One region of the Klebsiella sp. SYXHC3 genome, then DNA from elsewhere that is predicted to be linked to it. Evidence: predicted binding sites of a transcription regulator. Region 1 holds the regulator's gene; each other region holds the start of a gene.
The links. The regulator PurR, encoded in region 1, represses purine synthesis genes. The targets are predictions, from matches to a motif close to CANGCAAACGTTTGCNTG.
Positions count from the first base shown of each region.

Region 2: pyrC (dihydroorotase) is a predicted target of PurR. The motif match lies at 2,117-2,134, and genes of this name have one in related genera.
Region 3: glyA (serine hydroxymethyltransferase) is a predicted target of PurR. The motif match lies at 2,495-2,512, and genes of this name have one in related genera.
Region 4: gcvT (glycine cleavage system aminomethyltransferase GcvT) is a predicted target of PurR. The motif match lies at 1,721-1,738, and genes of this name have one in related genera.

Region 1 is NZ_JBXUNG010000001.1:98,033-102,206, forward strand. It holds gene punC (purine nucleoside transporter PunC) at 1-727, opposite strand, end outside; gene punR (DNA-binding transcriptional activator PunR) at 840-1,751, shown strand; gene purR (HTH-type transcriptional repressor PurR) at 1,771-2,796, opposite strand; gene cydH (cytochrome bd-I oxidase subunit CydH) at 3,092-3,181, shown strand; gene AC2CGP_RS00470 (MFS transporter) at 3,341-4,174, shown strand, end outside.
Region 2 is NZ_JBXUNG010000005.1:227,139-231,312, reverse strand. It holds gene mdtH (multidrug efflux MFS transporter MdtH) at 181-1,389, shown strand; gene AC2CGP_RS15300 (lipoprotein) at 1,504-2,064, shown strand; gene pyrC (dihydroorotase) at 2,195-3,241, shown strand; gene dinI (DNA damage-inducible protein I) at 3,315-3,560, shown strand; gene bssS (biofilm formation regulator BssS) at 3,866-4,120, shown strand.
Region 3 is NZ_JBXUNG010000011.1:36,753-40,926, reverse strand. It holds gene AC2CGP_RS20820 (3-phenylpropionate MFS transporter) at 1-346, opposite strand, end outside; gene AC2CGP_RS20815 (DoxX family protein) at 646-1,068, shown strand; gene glyA (serine hydroxymethyltransferase) at 1,125-2,378, opposite strand; gene hmpA (NO-inducible flavohemoprotein) at 2,703-3,893, shown strand.
Region 4 is NZ_JBXUNG010000004.1:147,106-151,279, forward strand. It holds gene gcvH (glycine cleavage system protein GcvH) at 122-511, opposite strand; gene gcvT (glycine cleavage system aminomethyltransferase GcvT) at 536-1,630, opposite strand; gene ubiI (FAD-dependent 2-octaprenylphenol hydroxylase) at 2,053-3,255, opposite strand; gene ubiH (2-octaprenyl-6-methoxyphenyl hydroxylase) at 3,266-4,174, opposite strand, start outside.

The DNA of each region.
Region 1 (4,174 bases):
GACCAATCACCGTTGGGCCATAGCCCATTTCATGGAGGATAAACGGCGAACCGGTGAGCCAGGCGAAGAAGCTGGCGGAACACGCCGCATAAATGAGTACGTTACCGCTATATTCACGTGAACGCAGCAGGGCCATAAAGGTAAGTTTCTGCTGGGTTTCGCCAGCAGGTTTGACGACCGCCTTCAGACGAAAAGCCGGCAGCATCAACAGTAAGGTGATAGCGAACAGGGTGGCGAAGATAGCCTGCCATTCCAGATGAACTAACAGCCAGCTGCCGAGTAACGGCGCCAGCGCCGGAGAGAGCCCGACCAGCGGCATGATCGTTGCGAAAATGCGGTTGGTGCGCTGGGCCGGATAGTAGTCGGTCACCATCGCCTGCCAGGTCACCGCGGCGGCGCATACGCCGATCGCCTGGACAAAACGCAGTACCAGCATCAGCGTCGCGTCGCGTACCCACAGCATCCCAAGGCAGCCAAGAGCGAAGATAGCCAGCCCGGCGAGCAGAATCGGTTTCCGGCCATAGCGGTCCGACAGCGGCCCCCAGAACAACTGGCCGAGCGCGAAGCCCGCGAGGAATAAGCTCAGGCTGGCGCTAACCGATGCGGCAGAGGTGTTGAGGTCTTGCTGAATGGCGGCAAAGGCCGGTAGATACATGTCGGTGGCCAGAAAGCCAAGCACGCTCAGGCCGCCCAGCCACACTAAAAATCCTTTCCCAGGTTGTTGCATAACGTTCTCTTTCTACTGATGCAGGTACGATGCCGCAGAGTGTAGGGAGTGTAATCCGCCTTGTGAAACGCTATTATTTGTCACATGCATTCAAAAATTTTGCAGGCAGAATATGTGGTCTGAATATTCCTTAGAAGTGGTTGATGCTGTAGCGCGTAACGGGAGTTTCAGCGCCGCGGCGCAGGAGTTGCACCGCGTACCTTCGGCGGTGAGCTATACGGTGCGACAGCTGGAGGAGTGGCTTGCGGTTCCGCTTTTTGAACGTCGCCATCGTGATGTTGAATTGACCCCCGCCGGGCACTGGTTTTTGCAGGAAGGGCGTTCTGTTATCAAAAAAATGCAGATCACCCGCCAGCAGTGCCAGCAAATTGCTAACGGCTGGCGCGGCCAGCTGTCCATTGCGGTGGACGATATCGTTAAACCGGCGCGGATGCGCCAGATGATCGTTGATTTTTATCGCCATTTTAGCGATGTCGAACTGATCGTTTTTCAGGAAGTTTTCAACGGCGTCTGGGATGCGTTAGCCGATGGGCGGGTAGAACTCGCTATCGGCGCGACGCGTTCGATACCGGTGGGAGGGCGTTACGCTTTTCGCGATATGGGGATGCTGAACTGGCACTGTGTCGTCGCCAGCAGTCATCCGCTGGCGCAGATGGAAGGGCCGCTCAGTGATGACGTGTTGCGCAACTGGCCGTCCCTGGTGCGCGAAGATACCTCGCGCTCGCTGCCGAAGCGCACAACCTGGCTGCTTGATAACCAGAAGCGGGTGGTGGTGCCGGATTGGGAATCTTCAGCCACCTGTCTATCGGCAGGATTGTGCGTCGGGATGGTGCCAGGCCATTTCGCCCGCCCGCATATCGATAGCGGGGAGTGGACGGCCTTGACGCTGGAAAACCCATTCCCGGATGCCGCCTGCTGCCTGACCTGGCAACAAAGCGATGCTTCACCCGCTTTAAGCTGGCTGCTTGACTATCTTGGCGACAGCGAAACGTTGAATCGGGAGTGGTTGCGGGCGCCGGAATAACCGGCGCCGGAGGAGGGTGTTAACGACGATAATCGACGAACGGGCCGTCGGCAACCGAGCGGCGCTCGATAAGACGTGGATGCACCTCGATGGACTGCGACTCTTCGCGTTTATTAACAATGCGATCGAGCAGCATATTGAATGCCGCTTCTCCGAGCGAGTCCTTGGGTTGATGTATTGTGGTCAGCGCCGGGCTGAAGTAGCGGGCGTTGCGCACATTATCATATCCGATCAGCGAAATATCCTGCGGCACGCGCAGGCCCATTTCGTCGGCGGCGCAGATAGCGCCCATCGCCATGATGTCGCCGCCGCAGAACACGGCGGTTGGGCGATGCTGCTGATTAAGGATCTGCTGCATGGCGCGGTAGCCGGATTCCGGTTCAAAGTCGCCCTGAACAATCCAGTTTTCCGGCACATTGATATGCGCTTCTTTCATCGCCTGCATGAAGCCGGCAAGGCGCCCGGCGCCGGTGTTGCGCTCAAGCGGGCCCGGAATAACGCCAATTTCACGATGGCCGCGTTCAATCAGGTAACGGCCGGCGATATAGCCGCCTTCAAAGGCATTATCAATAACCGAGTCGGTAAAGTCCGCTTTGGCTTCGCCCCAGTCCATCACCACCATCGGAATATGACGATACTCTTCGAGCATACTGAGCACCGACTCAGGGTACTCGGAACACATCACCAGCAGGCCGTCAACGCGCTTTTGCGCCATCATCGACAAGTAGGCGCGCTGTTTTTCCGGATCGTTCCAGGCGTTGCCCAGAATCAGGGTATAGCCTTTCTGGAAGCAGCTCTTTTCTACGGATTCGATAATTTCAGCGAAATAGGCCGCTTCGCTGCTGGTGGCCAGCAGACCGATCGATTTAGTGTGATTGACTTTCAGGCTGCGAGCCACGGCGCTTGGCGAATAGTGGAGTTCTTTAATTGCCGCCCACACCGCATTGCGCGTCTCTTCCGCCACGAAACGGGTTTTGTTAATCACATGTGATACAGTTGTAGTGGAAACGTTTGCGCGTTTCGCTACATCTTTAATAGTTGCCATTACTTCTCACTCCAGACCTTGACCTGATCGTCTGATTATCGATACGTAAACGTTTGCCTATACACACCCTGTATACAATGCTCAACATTGCAACACCTGGGAAAACGACACAGAACGACAGGAAGGGGTCAATGGCCGATACGCTTTCAAATTAGCGTGGGATTTTGTCCTATCTCGCGGCAAAGGGGAAGAGCAAAAATGTGCATCACTCTAAATCCGGGAAGATTTTTGCATATTTTTGTGCAAAAATGAGCAAGCTCACTTTCTATGTGGGGATAATCAGGGGAGAAAATTGATGGACACAAATTTAAAGTTTTCGCTGACAACGACGGTTATTGTTTTGGGTCTGATCGTCGCCGCCGCGTTGACCGCGGTACTGCACTGATTCCAGCAGGGAGGGGGCTTCCCCTCCCATCCCGCCATTATTAGCAAATCTGCAAAAATCTTTTGTCATTTCGTTTACTTCTGTTTTTCTGTGATTGATGTCATGCTTTTGGCTTCTGATGTAATGCCGTGTCCTGAATCGGCCTGATGGAGTCTCTGAATGAAAATCAACTTTCCCTTACTCGCGTTGGCGATCGGTGCCTTTGGTATCGGTACCACCGAGTTTTCCCCGATGGGATTACTGCCGGTTATCGCCAAAGGCGTCGATGTTTCTATTCCGGCCGCGGGGATGCTGATTAGCGCCTATGCCATTGGCGTGATGGTCGGCGCGCCGTTAATGACGTTGCTGCTATCGCATCGCGCTCGCCGCAATGCATTGATCTTCCTGATGGGGATCTTCACCCTCGGCAACGTGCTCTCTTCTATTGCGCCGGATTACACGACGCTACTGCTGTCGCGTATTATCACCAGCCTCAATCATGGCGCGTTCTTCGGCCTTGGCTCGGTCGTTGCCGCAAGCGTGGTGCCAAAACACAAACAGGCCAGTGCGGTCGCGACCATGTTTATGGGGCTGACCATTGCCAATATCGGCGGCGTACCGGCTGCCACCTGGCTTGGCGAAACCATCGGTTGGCGAATGTCTTTCCTCGCCACGGCGGGTCTGGGATTAATTGCGATGGTCAGCCTGTGGTTCTCCCTGCCGAAGGGTAGCGCCGGCGAACGTCCGAACGTGAAGCGCGAGCTTTCGGTGTTGATGCGTCCTCAGGTACTCTCTGCGCTGTTGACTACCGTGCTGGGCGCCGGGGCGATGTTCACGCTGTATACCTACATTTCTCCGGTACTGCATACCATCACCCACGCTTCACCGCTGTTTGTTACCGCCATGCTGGTGTTGATCGGCGTCGGTTTCTCGCTTGGCAACTATCTGGGGGGTAAATTTGCCGACCGTTCAGTCTCCGGAACGCTGAAAGGGTTCCTGTTGTTACTGATTGCC
Region 2 (4,174 bases), on a different contig from region 1:
TCCCTGAGTGAAGGTGGGAAAACAGCAACATACCATTTTCTGCACCATCTCCATTTTTCGATGAATAGGCTCAATCGATCTTGCTTTTTGATAAAAAAATATTGTCGCCAGTATGCTGGGAAAATAACCGCCGCCCCCGCAGAATATCTAAGCTTATCTTTCTTTTTCCCTGGAGGGGAAATGTCCCGCGTATCGCAGGCAAGGAGCCTGGGTAAATATTTCCTGTTAGTCGATAACATGCTGGTTGTGCTCGGCTTTTTTGTCGTATTCCCACTGATATCGATCCGTTTTGTCGACCAAATGGGTTGGGCGGCGCTGATGGTCGGTATCGCCCTCGGTCTACGTCAGCTGGTGCAACAAGGTTTAGGCATCTTCGGTGGGGCGATTGCCGATCGTTTCGGCGCCAAACCGATGATCGTCACCGGCATGCTGATGCGCGCCGGCGGTTTCGCGGCGATGGCCGTCGCCCATGAGCCCTGGGTGCTCTGGCTCTCATGCATTTTGTCCGGTCTCGGCGGCACCCTGTTCGACCCGCCGCGAGCGGCGCTGGTGGTCAAACTGGTGCGCCCGCATCAACGTGGTCGCTTCTTCTCTATCCTGATGATGCAAGATAGCGCCGGCGCGGTCATCGGCGCCCTGCTCGGCAGTTGGCTATTACAGTACGATTTCCGTCTGGTGTGCAGCGCAGGGGCAGCGCTCTTTATTGCCTGTGCCGCATTTAACGCCTGGTATCTGCCGGCATGGAAACTCTCGACGGTCAAAACACCGATCCGCGAAGGACTGGGGCTGGTGTTACGCGATAAGCGCTTTGTCACTTACGTGTTGACCCTGACCGGTTACTACATGCTGGCCGTGCAGGTGATGCTCATGCTGCCGATTATGGTTAACGATATTGCGGGCTCTCCGGCGGCGGTGAAATGGATGTATGCCATCGAGGCGACAATCTCCCTGACGCTGCTGTATCCCATCGCCCGTTGGAGCGAGAAACGTTTTCGCCTCGAGCATCGTCTGATGGCGGGTTTGCTGGTGATGACGGCGGCGATGCTGCCGATTGGCTTAACCAGCACGCTACAGCAGCTGTTTACCTTAATCTGTATTTTCTATATCGGCTCGATCATTGCCGAACCTGCGCGCGAAACGCTGGGCGCTTCACTGGCTGATGCCCGCGCTCGCGGCAGCTATATGGGTTTCAGCCGCCTTGGTCTGGCATTTGGCGGCGCGCTGGGGTATGCCGGCGGCGGCTGGCTGTTTGATGCAGGTAAAGTGCTTAATCAACCTGAACTACCGTGGCTGATGCTGGGCATTATCGGCTTTGCAACTTTCATTGCGCTATGGTGGCAGTTTAGCCAGAAACGGTCGGCTTCCGGCATGCTGGAACCGCGCACCTGACAATCAGCCAAAGTGGTAATCCTTTTTTTCAGCATTTTCCGCTAGTACAAGCGGGGCTAGCAGACCATGCTGCTTTGTGTCAGGATTAGCTATGGCATGACGTTAAGGAACCCAATGAAAAAGATGTTGATCGCGGCCGCGCTGATTGTCAGCGGCCTTCTGAGCGGATGTAACCAGCTTACGCAATACTCCGTTAGCGAGCAGGAGATTAACCAGGCGCTGCAGAAACGTAATCACTTCGCTAAAGATATCGGCCTGCCTGGCGTAGCGGATGCGCACATTGAGCTGCAAAACCTGACCAGCGCCATTGGTCGTGAAGAGCCGAACAAGGTGTCGTTGAGCGGAACCGCTAATCTGGATCTGAATTCGCTGTTTGGCAATCAGAAAGCGACCATCGACCTGAAGCTCAAAGCGCTGCCGGTGTTCAATAAAGAGCAAGGCGCGATTTATCTGCGTGAAATGGAAGTCGTCGATGCGAAAGTTAAGCCGGAAAAGCTCACCTCCGTGGTACAGACGCTGATCCCTTATCTGAATCAGTCGCTGCGCAGCTATTTCAATCAGCAACCAGCCTACGTTCTGCGTGAAGATGCCAGCACCGGCGAAGCCCTGGCTAAGAAATACGCTAAAGGCATTGAAGTGAAACCGGGCGAGATAATCATCCCCTTCACTGATTAAACAATAAGGGCGCTGAATATGGCGCCCTTAATTTTTTACGGAAATGAGTGCAAAGGAAAACGTTTACGCTTATCCTTAGTGCCCGGCAAAAAACAGCCCTGATGACTGAACCAATTAGCCGGAGCCTTCCATGACAGCACAACCCCAGGTATTGAAAATCCGCCGCCCTGACGATTGGCATATCCATCTACGCGATGATGATATGTTGCAAACCGTCGTGCCTTACACCAGTGAGTTTTATGGCCGGGCGATCGTGATGCCGAATCTGGTACCGCCAGTAACGACCGTCGCTGCTGCCATTGCTTACCGCCAGCGCATCATCGATGCGATTCCCGCCGGGCATGATTTCACTCCGCTGATGACCTGCTACCTGACCGACACGCTCGATCCGGACGAACTGGAGCGCGGATTCCGTGAAGGCGTATTTACCGCAGCCAAACTCTACCCGGCAAACGCCACCACCAACTCCAGTCACGGCGTGACCAGCACCGATGCCATTATGCCGGTGCTGGAACGGATGGAAAAACTGGGCATGCCGCTACTGGTACACGGCGAAGTTACCCATGCTGATATCGATATCTTCGATCGCGAAGCGCGCTTTATTGAGACGGTGATGGAACCGCTGCGCAAACGGCTGCAGGGGTTAAAAGTGGTCTTCGAACATATCACCACCAAAGATGCCGCTGAATACGTGCGCGACGGCAACGAACTGCTGGCCGCCACCATCACGCCGCAGCATCTGATGTTTAACCGCAACCATATGCTGGTTGGCGGTATTCGCCCGCATCTATATTGCCTGCCGATCCTCAAGCGCAATATCCACCAGCAGGCGCTGCGTGAACTGGTCGCCAGCGGGTTCAGTCGCGCGTTCCTCGGCACCGACTCCGCTCCGCATGCACGCCACCGTAAAGAGGCCAGTTGCGGCTGTGCGGGCTGTTTCAATGCCCCGACCGCGCTTGGTAGTTACGCCACCGTCTTTGAAGAGATGAATGCGCTGGAACATTTTGAGGCTTTCTGCTCGTTGAATGGCCCGCGTTTCTACGGCCTGCCGGTGAATGAAAGCTACGTTGAACTGGTACGCGAAGAGAGTACCGTCGCCGAAAGCATCGCCCTTCCTGGCGATACGCTGATACCGTTCCTGGCCGGCGAAACCGTGCGCTGGACGATGAAAAAATAAAGTTTTTTGCCCCCTGTTGTAAATGTGCAAGCGTTACTGTATAAATAACCAGTATATTACCCAGGGGGCCATTATGCGCATCGAAGTGTCAATTGCCAAAACCACAGCCTTACCCAACGGCGCGCTGGAAGCGCTGAATAACGAACTCGCTAAGCGTATCGCTCACTATTACCCGGAACGTGAAAACCAGGTCACGGTACGTTATGCCGCCGGCAATAATTTATCTGTCATCGGTGGCCTGAAAGAAGACAAAGACCGGATTAGCGAAATCCTGCAGGAAACCTGGGAAAGCGCCGACGACTGGTTTATCCACGACTAAGCCTCCGGGTCTGCTTACGCAAAATCAATTTGCTCCCTCATTGTGCTTTTTTTTTGCCGGGTCGCCCCGGCTTTTTTATCTCCGCTCACAACTAAGACTTTCCTTAATATCCTGATAAATTCCTTAAAAAATAATGAGACCCAGGACGAAACTCGCGCAAAAAACCGCCAATCAGCGCAAAATTTGTCGCTATTTATTTATTTTCTCGAGTTTGTACTTAACTGCTGATATAATTAACCTGCTTCAGAAAACAAGCATTAAACCTCGAGAATTGTTGTCTTTTAACATATGAATAAGGGGTTATGATGGAAAAGAATAATGAAGTCATCCAGACCCATCCCCTCGTCGGATGGGACATCAGCACCGTTGATAGCTACGATGCGCTGATGTTGCGCCTGCACTACCAAAACCCCACCCAAGAAAGCGATAAAGAAGCAGAAATTGGCCAGACGCTATGGCTAACGACGGACGTCGCACGTCAGTTTATTTCTATTCTGGAAGCAGGAATAGCGAAGATAGAATCTGGCGATTACCAGGCAAATGAGTATCGCAGACATTAGCATCACCGATGATGTCTAAATATTCACTGAACAGGCACCTGCGGGTGCCTGAAT
Region 3 (4,174 bases), on a different contig from region 1:
CATCGGTTAAGGGTACCAGCGGCGAGAAAAAGAGGTTGAATCCGACGATGACCACCATCAGCCAGGCCACCTGCCCGCCGACCCAGAAGGCGAGAGCAAACAGCAGCGTCAGCAACGCCAGGATACGCAAGGCGCTAATCAAACGAGAAGGATCGCTGACCCGCGGCGCAATTAGCAGGCTGCCCAGAAAACGCGCCACCAGCCCGGCGCCGAGCAGCACGCCAATGGTTTCCGGCGTCAGGCCAACGCCTGCCAGCCAGACGCTCCAGAATGGTAAAAAAATACCGTAGCTAAAAAAGTAGGTGAAGTAACTTAGCGCCAGCCAGCGCGTGGAGTGCAAGACCATGATTCCCTCCCGAATGGAAGCTCTAGTCTGGCGATAAAGCGCATACTGAGCAAACCCATGTCTCACTATCTTCATGGTCGTTAAGTACATTTCTCTTAAAATCGTGAGCATTGTCACGCGATGAGTGTGCGACATGGCGGGCAGTATGAAAAAAAATCCGATAACCGGGCATCAGAGCGCTTCCCTCGTACCGGCTTAATCGCCGCTCAACGAGGCGCAACAATATTATTTTCCCAGCGTGGCGGGGAGTAAAAATGTGTATTACGTTTAGATCACACGCCTGTGATAAAGGACTGATTATGAACACGCTACGCTATTTTGACTTTGGCTCTTCCCGCCCTGTCCTGCTGTTAATCGCACGTATTGCGATCGTGCTGCTGTTCATTATTTTTGGCTATCCGAAACTGATGGGGTTTAGCGGAACGGTACAATATATGGCTTCTTCCGGCGCGCCGATGCCAACGCTGGCGGCGATCATCGCGGTCATCATGGAGGTACCCGCCGCTATTCTGATTATTTTAGGTTTCTTCACCCGCCCACTGGCGGTGATCTTTATCTTTTACACCCTGGGTACCGCGGTTATCGGCCATCATTACTGGGATATGACCGGCGATGCGGTATTGCCGAATATGATTAACTTCTATAAGAACGTCAGTATCGCCGGGGCCTTCCTGCTGCTGGCGATAACCGGACCAGGTTCGATTTCGCTGGACCGTCGATAACCAGCAGACACAAAAAAGGCCGCAATCGCGGCCTTTTTTATCTTAACGCGGCAAGATTACGCGTAAACCGGGAAACGGGCGCAGATATCCAGCACTTTACCTTTGACGCGCTCAATAACAGCTTCGTCGTTGATATTGTCGAGAACGTCGCACATCCAGCCAGCCAGCTCTTTCACTTCCGCTTCTTTAAAGCCGCGGCGAGTCACAGCCGGAGAACCGATACGGATACCGGAAGTCACGAACGGGCTCTTCGGATCGTTCGGTACGCTGTTTTTGTTAACGGTGATGTTGGCGCGGCCCAGGGCGGCGTCAGCTTCTTTACCGGTCAGGTTTTTATCTACCAGATCCAGCAGGAACAGGTGGTTTTCAGTACCGCCGGAAACCACTTTGTAACCGCGGTTCAGGAACACTTCCACCATCGCTTTGGCGTTTTTGGCAACCTGCTGCTGGTAAACTTTGAACTCTGGCTCCATCGCTTCTTTCAGCGCCACCGCTTTCGCGGCAATTACGTGCATCAGCGGGCCGCCCTGCGCGCTTGGGAACACGGCGGAGTTCAGTTTCTTGTACAGCTCTTCGCTACCGCCTTTCGCCAGGATCAGGCCGCCGCGCGGACCCGCCAGGGTTTTGTGGGTGGTAGTAGTAACAACGTGGGCGTGCGGAACCGGGTTCGGATAAACGCCGGCGGCAATCAGGCCCGCTACGTGCGCCATATCGACGAACAGGTAAGCGCCGATGCTGTCAGCGATTTCACGCATTTTCGCCCAGTCAACGATACCGGAGTAAGCGGAGAAGCCACCGATGATCATCTTCGGTTTGTGCTCCTGGGCCTGCTTCGCCATGTCTTCGTAGTCAATTTTACCGGACTCATCGATACCGTAAGGAATGATGTTGTACAGTTTACCGGAGAAGTTAACCGGGGAACCGTGGGTCAGGTGGCCGCCTTGCGCCAGGTTCATACCCAGCACGGTATCGCCTGGCTGCAGCAGTGCGGTGTAGACGGCAAAGTTAGCCTGCGAGCCGGAGTGCGGCTGCACGTTAGCGTAGTCGGCGCCGAACAGTTCTTTCGCGCGGTCGATAGCCAGTTGCTCAACGATATCCACGTACTCGCAGCCACCGTAGTAGCGCTTGCCCGGATAACCTTCGGCATATTTGTTAGTCAGCTGGGAACCCTGAGCCTGCATCACGCGCGGACTGGTGTAGTTCTCGGAGGCGATCAGTTCGATGTGCTCTTCCTGACGTACTTTTTCCTGCTCCATAGCCTGCCACAGTTCGGCATCATAATCGGCAATGTTCATTTCACGCTTTAACATCCGCATCTCCTGACTCAGCTAACGATAAAATTTTGGCCTAAAAAGGCGGTCCTGATGGACAACGGCCCACAGTATAACCGAATCATTCTGTGATAACAGGTCTTGACAAAGGATTTTACGCAAACGATTGGCTCCACAGCACACAAGGCTTTGAGCAATAACGCATCAAACATTATCAACGGATTTCTTTTCAGGTTTGTGATGCAAATTCTTCATGTTGTAACTGCTTTGCGGCAAAGTGATAAAGAACCATTTACATAGCAGGGTTATTTATATAAGATGCATTTGAAATGCATCAATAGGATAATATTTAAGGAAGCTGCTATGCTCGACGCTCAAACCATCGCCACGGTCAAAGCCACCATTCCCCTGCTTGTAGAGACCGGCCCAAAGTTAACCGCGCATTTTTATGATCGTATGTTTACTCATAATCCGGAGCTCAAAGAGATCTTCAATATGAGTAACCAGCGCAACGGCGATCAGCGCGAAGCGCTGTTCAACGCTATCGCCGCCTACGCCAGTAATATCGACAACCTGCCGGCCCTGCTGCCGGCGGTCGAAAAAATCGCCCAGAAACATACCAGCTTCCAGATTAAACCGGAGCAGTACAATATTGTCGGCAGCCATCTGCTGGCGACCCTCGACGAAATGTTTAGCCCAGGCCAGGAAGTACTCGACGCCTGGGGCAAAGCCTACGGGGTGCTGGCGAACGTCTTCATCAACCGCGAAGCGGAGATCTATCAGGATAACGCCAGTAAAAATGGCGGCTGGGAAGGTACCCGCGCGTTCCGCATTGTTAAGAAGACCCCGCGCAGCCAGCTTATTACCAGCTTTGAACTGGAGCCTGTCGACGGTCAGCCGGTCGCCGATTACCAGCCAGGACAATATCTGGCTATCTGGTTGAAGCCGGAAGCCTTCGAATATCAGGAAATTCGTCAATACTCTCTGACCCGCAGAGCGGACGGTAAAGGCTATCGCATCGCGGTGAAACGCGAGAATGGCGGCCAGGTGTCCAACTGGCTGCATAACCACGCCAGCGAAGGCGACGTAGTCTACTTAGCCGCGCCGGCAGGCGACTTCTTCCTCAACGTGGAAGCGCAGACGCCGGTGACCCTGCTCTCCGGCGGCGTCGGCCAAACGCCAATGCTGGCGATGCTGGATACGCTGGCGAAAAGCCATCATCAGGGCCAGGTGAACTGGTTCCACGCGGCGGAAAACGGTGACGTTCACGCCTTTGCGGACGAAGTGAAGGCGCTTGGCGCGGCGTTGCCTAAGTTTACCTCTCACGTCTGGTACCGCAGCCCGAGCGAGGCCGACCGTCAGGCAGGACGTTTTGATAGCGAAGGTTTGATGGATTTAGCGCCGCTGGCGGAAAATATTCGCGACCCGCAGATGCAATTCTATCTCTGCGGCCCGGTAGCGTTTATGCAGTTTGCGGCGAAGCAGCTGGTAGAATTAGGGGTCAATAAAGACAACATTCATTACGAATGTTTCGGCCCGCATAAGGTTCTGTAAGCCCAACGACGCGGGGATTTGTAGATACTATTATCGGTTTGCAACGGTTTTGGTCCGGGAAAAACATGTGCTTTGTGTTAATTCAGAGCACATTGCGCTCCCAGTTAATTTTGCTGCAATATGTTTTCCGTGGCGCAGGGAGCGCACAGAGGGCGGCCAGTCGCCGCCGCCCTCTGTACTCCCGGGCTCTGGCCGCCAAAATCGCCACTTCGTGGTACCTTCGACTTATCCCTGCAGGCTTCGGGTCGGGCCGAGGCAGCGTCCTTGCAAAACACGGCCCT
Region 4 (4,174 bases), on a different contig from region 1:
TTCCTGAAACGTGCGGTGAATCGTGATTGTCTCTACTTACCTGAATTGCCCGGTGGCGCTAGCGCTTACCGGGCCTACAAAGTTCGTAGGCCGGATAAGCGCAGCGCCATCCGGCACACATTTATTCGTCTTCTAACAGAGCTTCATACGCGGCGGCATCCAGCAGCGCGGCAACCTGCGCTTCGTCGCTGGCTTTGATTTTGAAGATCCAACCGTCGCTATACGGGTCGCTGTTGACCAGTTCCGGAGAGTCGTTCAGCTCTTCGTTGACGGCAACGATTTCACCGCTAATCGGCGCGTAGATATCGGAAGCCGCTTTCACGGATTCGGCAACGGCGCAATCGGCGCCCGCTTCAACGGTGGCGCCCACTTCCGGCAGGTCAACGAAAACCATGTCGCCAAGCAGCTCCTGCGCGTGCTCGGTGATCCCGACGGTATAGGTGCCGTCCGCTTCTTTACGCAGCCACTCGTGTTCTTTGCTGTATTTCAGTTCTGCTGGTACGTTGCTCATCAATTCATCTCCAAAAAAGGGAAATCACACAATGGCTTTGCCATTGCGTACAAAACCAGGTTTAGTCACTTTTACCGGCATTTCACGGTTACGAATCTGCACCACCGCGGTTTCGCCAATCCCGGCCGGTACGCGAGCCAGCGCGATGCTGTAGCCCAGCGTCGGCGAGAAGGTGCCGCTGGTGATAATGCCTTCTTTTTGATTACCGTCGCTATCGGTAAAACGTACCGGCAGGCCGCCGCGCAGGACGCCTTTCTCGGTCATCACCAGGCCAACCAGCTGCTCGGTGCCTTTTTCGCGCTGCATTTCCAGCGCTTCGCGGCCGATGAAGTTACGATCGGCGGGCTCCCAGGCGATAGTCCAGCCCATGTTCGCCGCCAACGGCGAGACGCCTTCGTCCATCTCCTGGCCGTACAGATTCATCCCGGCTTCCAGGCGCAGGGTGTCGCGCGCGCCAAGACCGCAAGGCTTAACGCCGGCGTCCAGCAGACCGCGCCAGAAATCCGCCGCCTGCTCGTTCGGCATAGCGATTTCATAACCCGCTTCGCCGGTATAACCGGTGGTGGCGATAAACAGGTCGCCGGCCTGTACGCCGAAGAACGGCTTCATGCCTTCCACGGCCTGGCGCTGAGCGTCGGTGAACAGCGTCGCCGCCTTCGCTTTCGCCTGCGGACCCTGCACCGCGATCAGCGACAGATCGTCGCGAACGGTGATTTCAAGACCGTAAGGTTCGGCTTGTTCGGAAATCCAGGCGAGGTCTTTTTCACGAGTGGCGGAGTTAACAACGAGGCGGAAATAATCTTCAGAAAGGAAATAAACAATCAGGTCATCGATGACGCCGGCGGAAGCGGTTAGCATGCCGGTGTAGAGCGCTTTGCCTGGGGTGGTAAGCTTCGCCACATCGTTTGCCAGCAAATAGCGCAAGAACTCTCTGATCCGGCTGCCGTGGAAATCGACGATGGTCATATGCGACACATCGAACATCCCTGCATCGCCGCGCACCGCGTGGTGCTCATCAATCTGGGACCCGTAATGCAGCGGCATCATCCAGCCATGGAAATCCACCATGCGAGCACCGCACAGCGTGTGTTGTTCATACAACGGAGTCTGTTGAGCCATCTTTTCCTCATCGAATAAAACGGAACCAGCCACGATATTGTCGGCGATTTTGCGCCACGAAATCCGGCGACGGCACCGCTTACGGACACCGACGCAAACGTTCTCTTTTGCCTGAACTTACCACCGAACCCGGTGCTAAACCATAAGGTAAATCAGGACATCACATTAGCTTATGACCAAAGCGCGCCGAAAAGCCTACAGAGTTATTGACTGGAAAAAAGCGATTTGTGCCACATAAAATTAACATAATGAGCAATCCAGTCAGGTGATGATGGTGTTTTATGCGATTTTACGGGCCTAATTTCTTTAACAAAAAAAAGAGCGCATTAATAAAACTAATGCGAAAAAAGAGGTGAAATTAGAATATTTCAAATGAGAGAGAAAACCCGGCACGCAGGCCGGGTAAAAGAAGTGTGACGGGGTTAACGTAACCAGGCGGGGAGATCGTTGAGGCCCATCGCCTGGCGAATCAACTGTGGTTTTACGCCAGGCAGCGAATCGGCCAGTTTGAGCCCCATATCGCGCAGGAATTTCTTAGCCGGATGGCTGCCGGAAAACATTTCGCGGAACCCCTGCATACCCGCCAGCATCAGCGCGGCACTGTGCTTGCGGCTGCGCTCATAGCGGCGCAGGTACAAATGCTGACCGATATCTTTACCCTGCGCATGCAGGCGCTTCAGCTCGTCGATAAGCTCGGCGGCGTCCATAAAGCCAAGGTTCACCCCCTGCCCGGCCAGCGGATGAATAGTGTGGGCGGCATCGCCAACCAGCGCCAGACGATGGGCGGCGAACTGACGCGCGTAGCGTCCGGTCAGCGGGAAAACCTGCCGATCGCTCTCAAGCTGGCAAAGACCAAGGCGATTATCAAAAGCGATATTCAGCGCCTGGTTAAACGCGGCTGCATCGGCCTGCTGCATTCGCTGCGCCTCCTCCGGCGACAGCGACCAGACGATCGAGCACAGATGCGGATCGCTAAGCGGCAGGAAGGCCAGAATGCCTTCACCGTGGAACGCCTGACGCGCCACGGCCTGATGCGGCTCGGTGGTACGTATCGTCGCCACCAGCGCATGATGGCGATAGTCCCAGAAGGTCAGCGGAATATCGGCTTTATTACGCAGCCACGAATTGGCGCCATCGGCGCCGACCACCAGCCGCGCGGTCAGCATGCTACCGTCCTGCAGGCTCAGAAAAGCTTCGTTTTCGCCCCACGCTACCTGCTGCAGTTGCGCAGGCGCCAGCAGGGTAACGTCAGCACAGCGCTGCGCCTTCTGCCACAGCGCGTGATGCACCACGGCATTTTCAATAATATGGCCCAGATGGCTAAAGCCCATGCTCTGGTCATCGAAGCTAATGCGGCCAAAGCTATCTTTGTCCCACACTTCCATGCCGTGATAGCAGCTGGCGCGCTGGGCGATGATTTCGCTCCAGACGCCCAGCTTATCCAGTAACTTTTCGCTGGCGGCATTAATAGCCGAAACGCGCAGCGCCGGCGGCGCATCGGCGTCAAGAGGCTGCGGCGCCGCTTGTTCCAGCACCGCGACGCGCAGGCCGCTGCCCTGTAAACCACAGGCTACCGCCAGTCCCACCATTCCGCCGCCAACAATGGCAACATCAACACTTTGCACGTTCTACTCCTTAACGGGGAACCCAACCGAGGGTACGCTGCGCCAGCGCATCGCGCGCCGGGGTAAATAATTCCATCGCCATCAGACCGACGTTGCGCCCCGCCACCAGCGGCGCCCAACGGTTGGCAAAGAGATGCACCAGCCCATCGGTCACACCGATGGTGGCGGCTTTATCATCCGCTCGCCGCGCCTGGTAGCGGCACAGCAGAGAATAATTGCCCACATCCTCGCCGAGCGCATGGGCGTCGGCAAGCATTTCAGCCAGGCTCATCACGTCGCGCAGACCGAGATTAAAGCCCTGCCCGGCGATCGGGTGTAATGTCTGCGCCGCGTTGCCGACCAGCGCCAGACGGTGCGACACCGAACGGATAGCGGTGGTTAACGCCAGCGGATAAACACTACGCTTACCGGCATGGGTAATGCGCCCAAGCCGCCAGCCGAACGCCTGCTGTAATTGTTGGCAAAAACGTTCGTCAGACCAGCTCAGCACCTCGTCGCGCCGCGACTGCGGATGGCACCACACCAGCGAACAGCGCCCTTGCGACATCGGCAGCATCGCCAGCGGACCGTGCTCGGTAAAGCGCTCGAAGGCGCGGCCTTCGTGCGGCAACGCGGTGCTAACGTTGGCGATAATCGCCAGTTGCTCATAGGGCTGCTGCTGCCAGCTAATGCCGCAGCGGGCGCCCAGCGACGAACGCGAACCATCTGCCGCCACCAGCAGCTTACCGTTGATCGTTTCGCCGCTATCGAGGGTGAGGCTGACGCTGTCCTGGCTGCGGTTGACCGCTTCCACTTTCGCCGGACAGTGCAGGGTGACGCCCGGCGCCTCGCGCAGCAGGCTAAACAGCCGCTGGCCGACATCGTGGAGTTCAACCACCTGCCCCAGCGCCGACAGGCCGTAATCGGCCGCCGCCAGGTT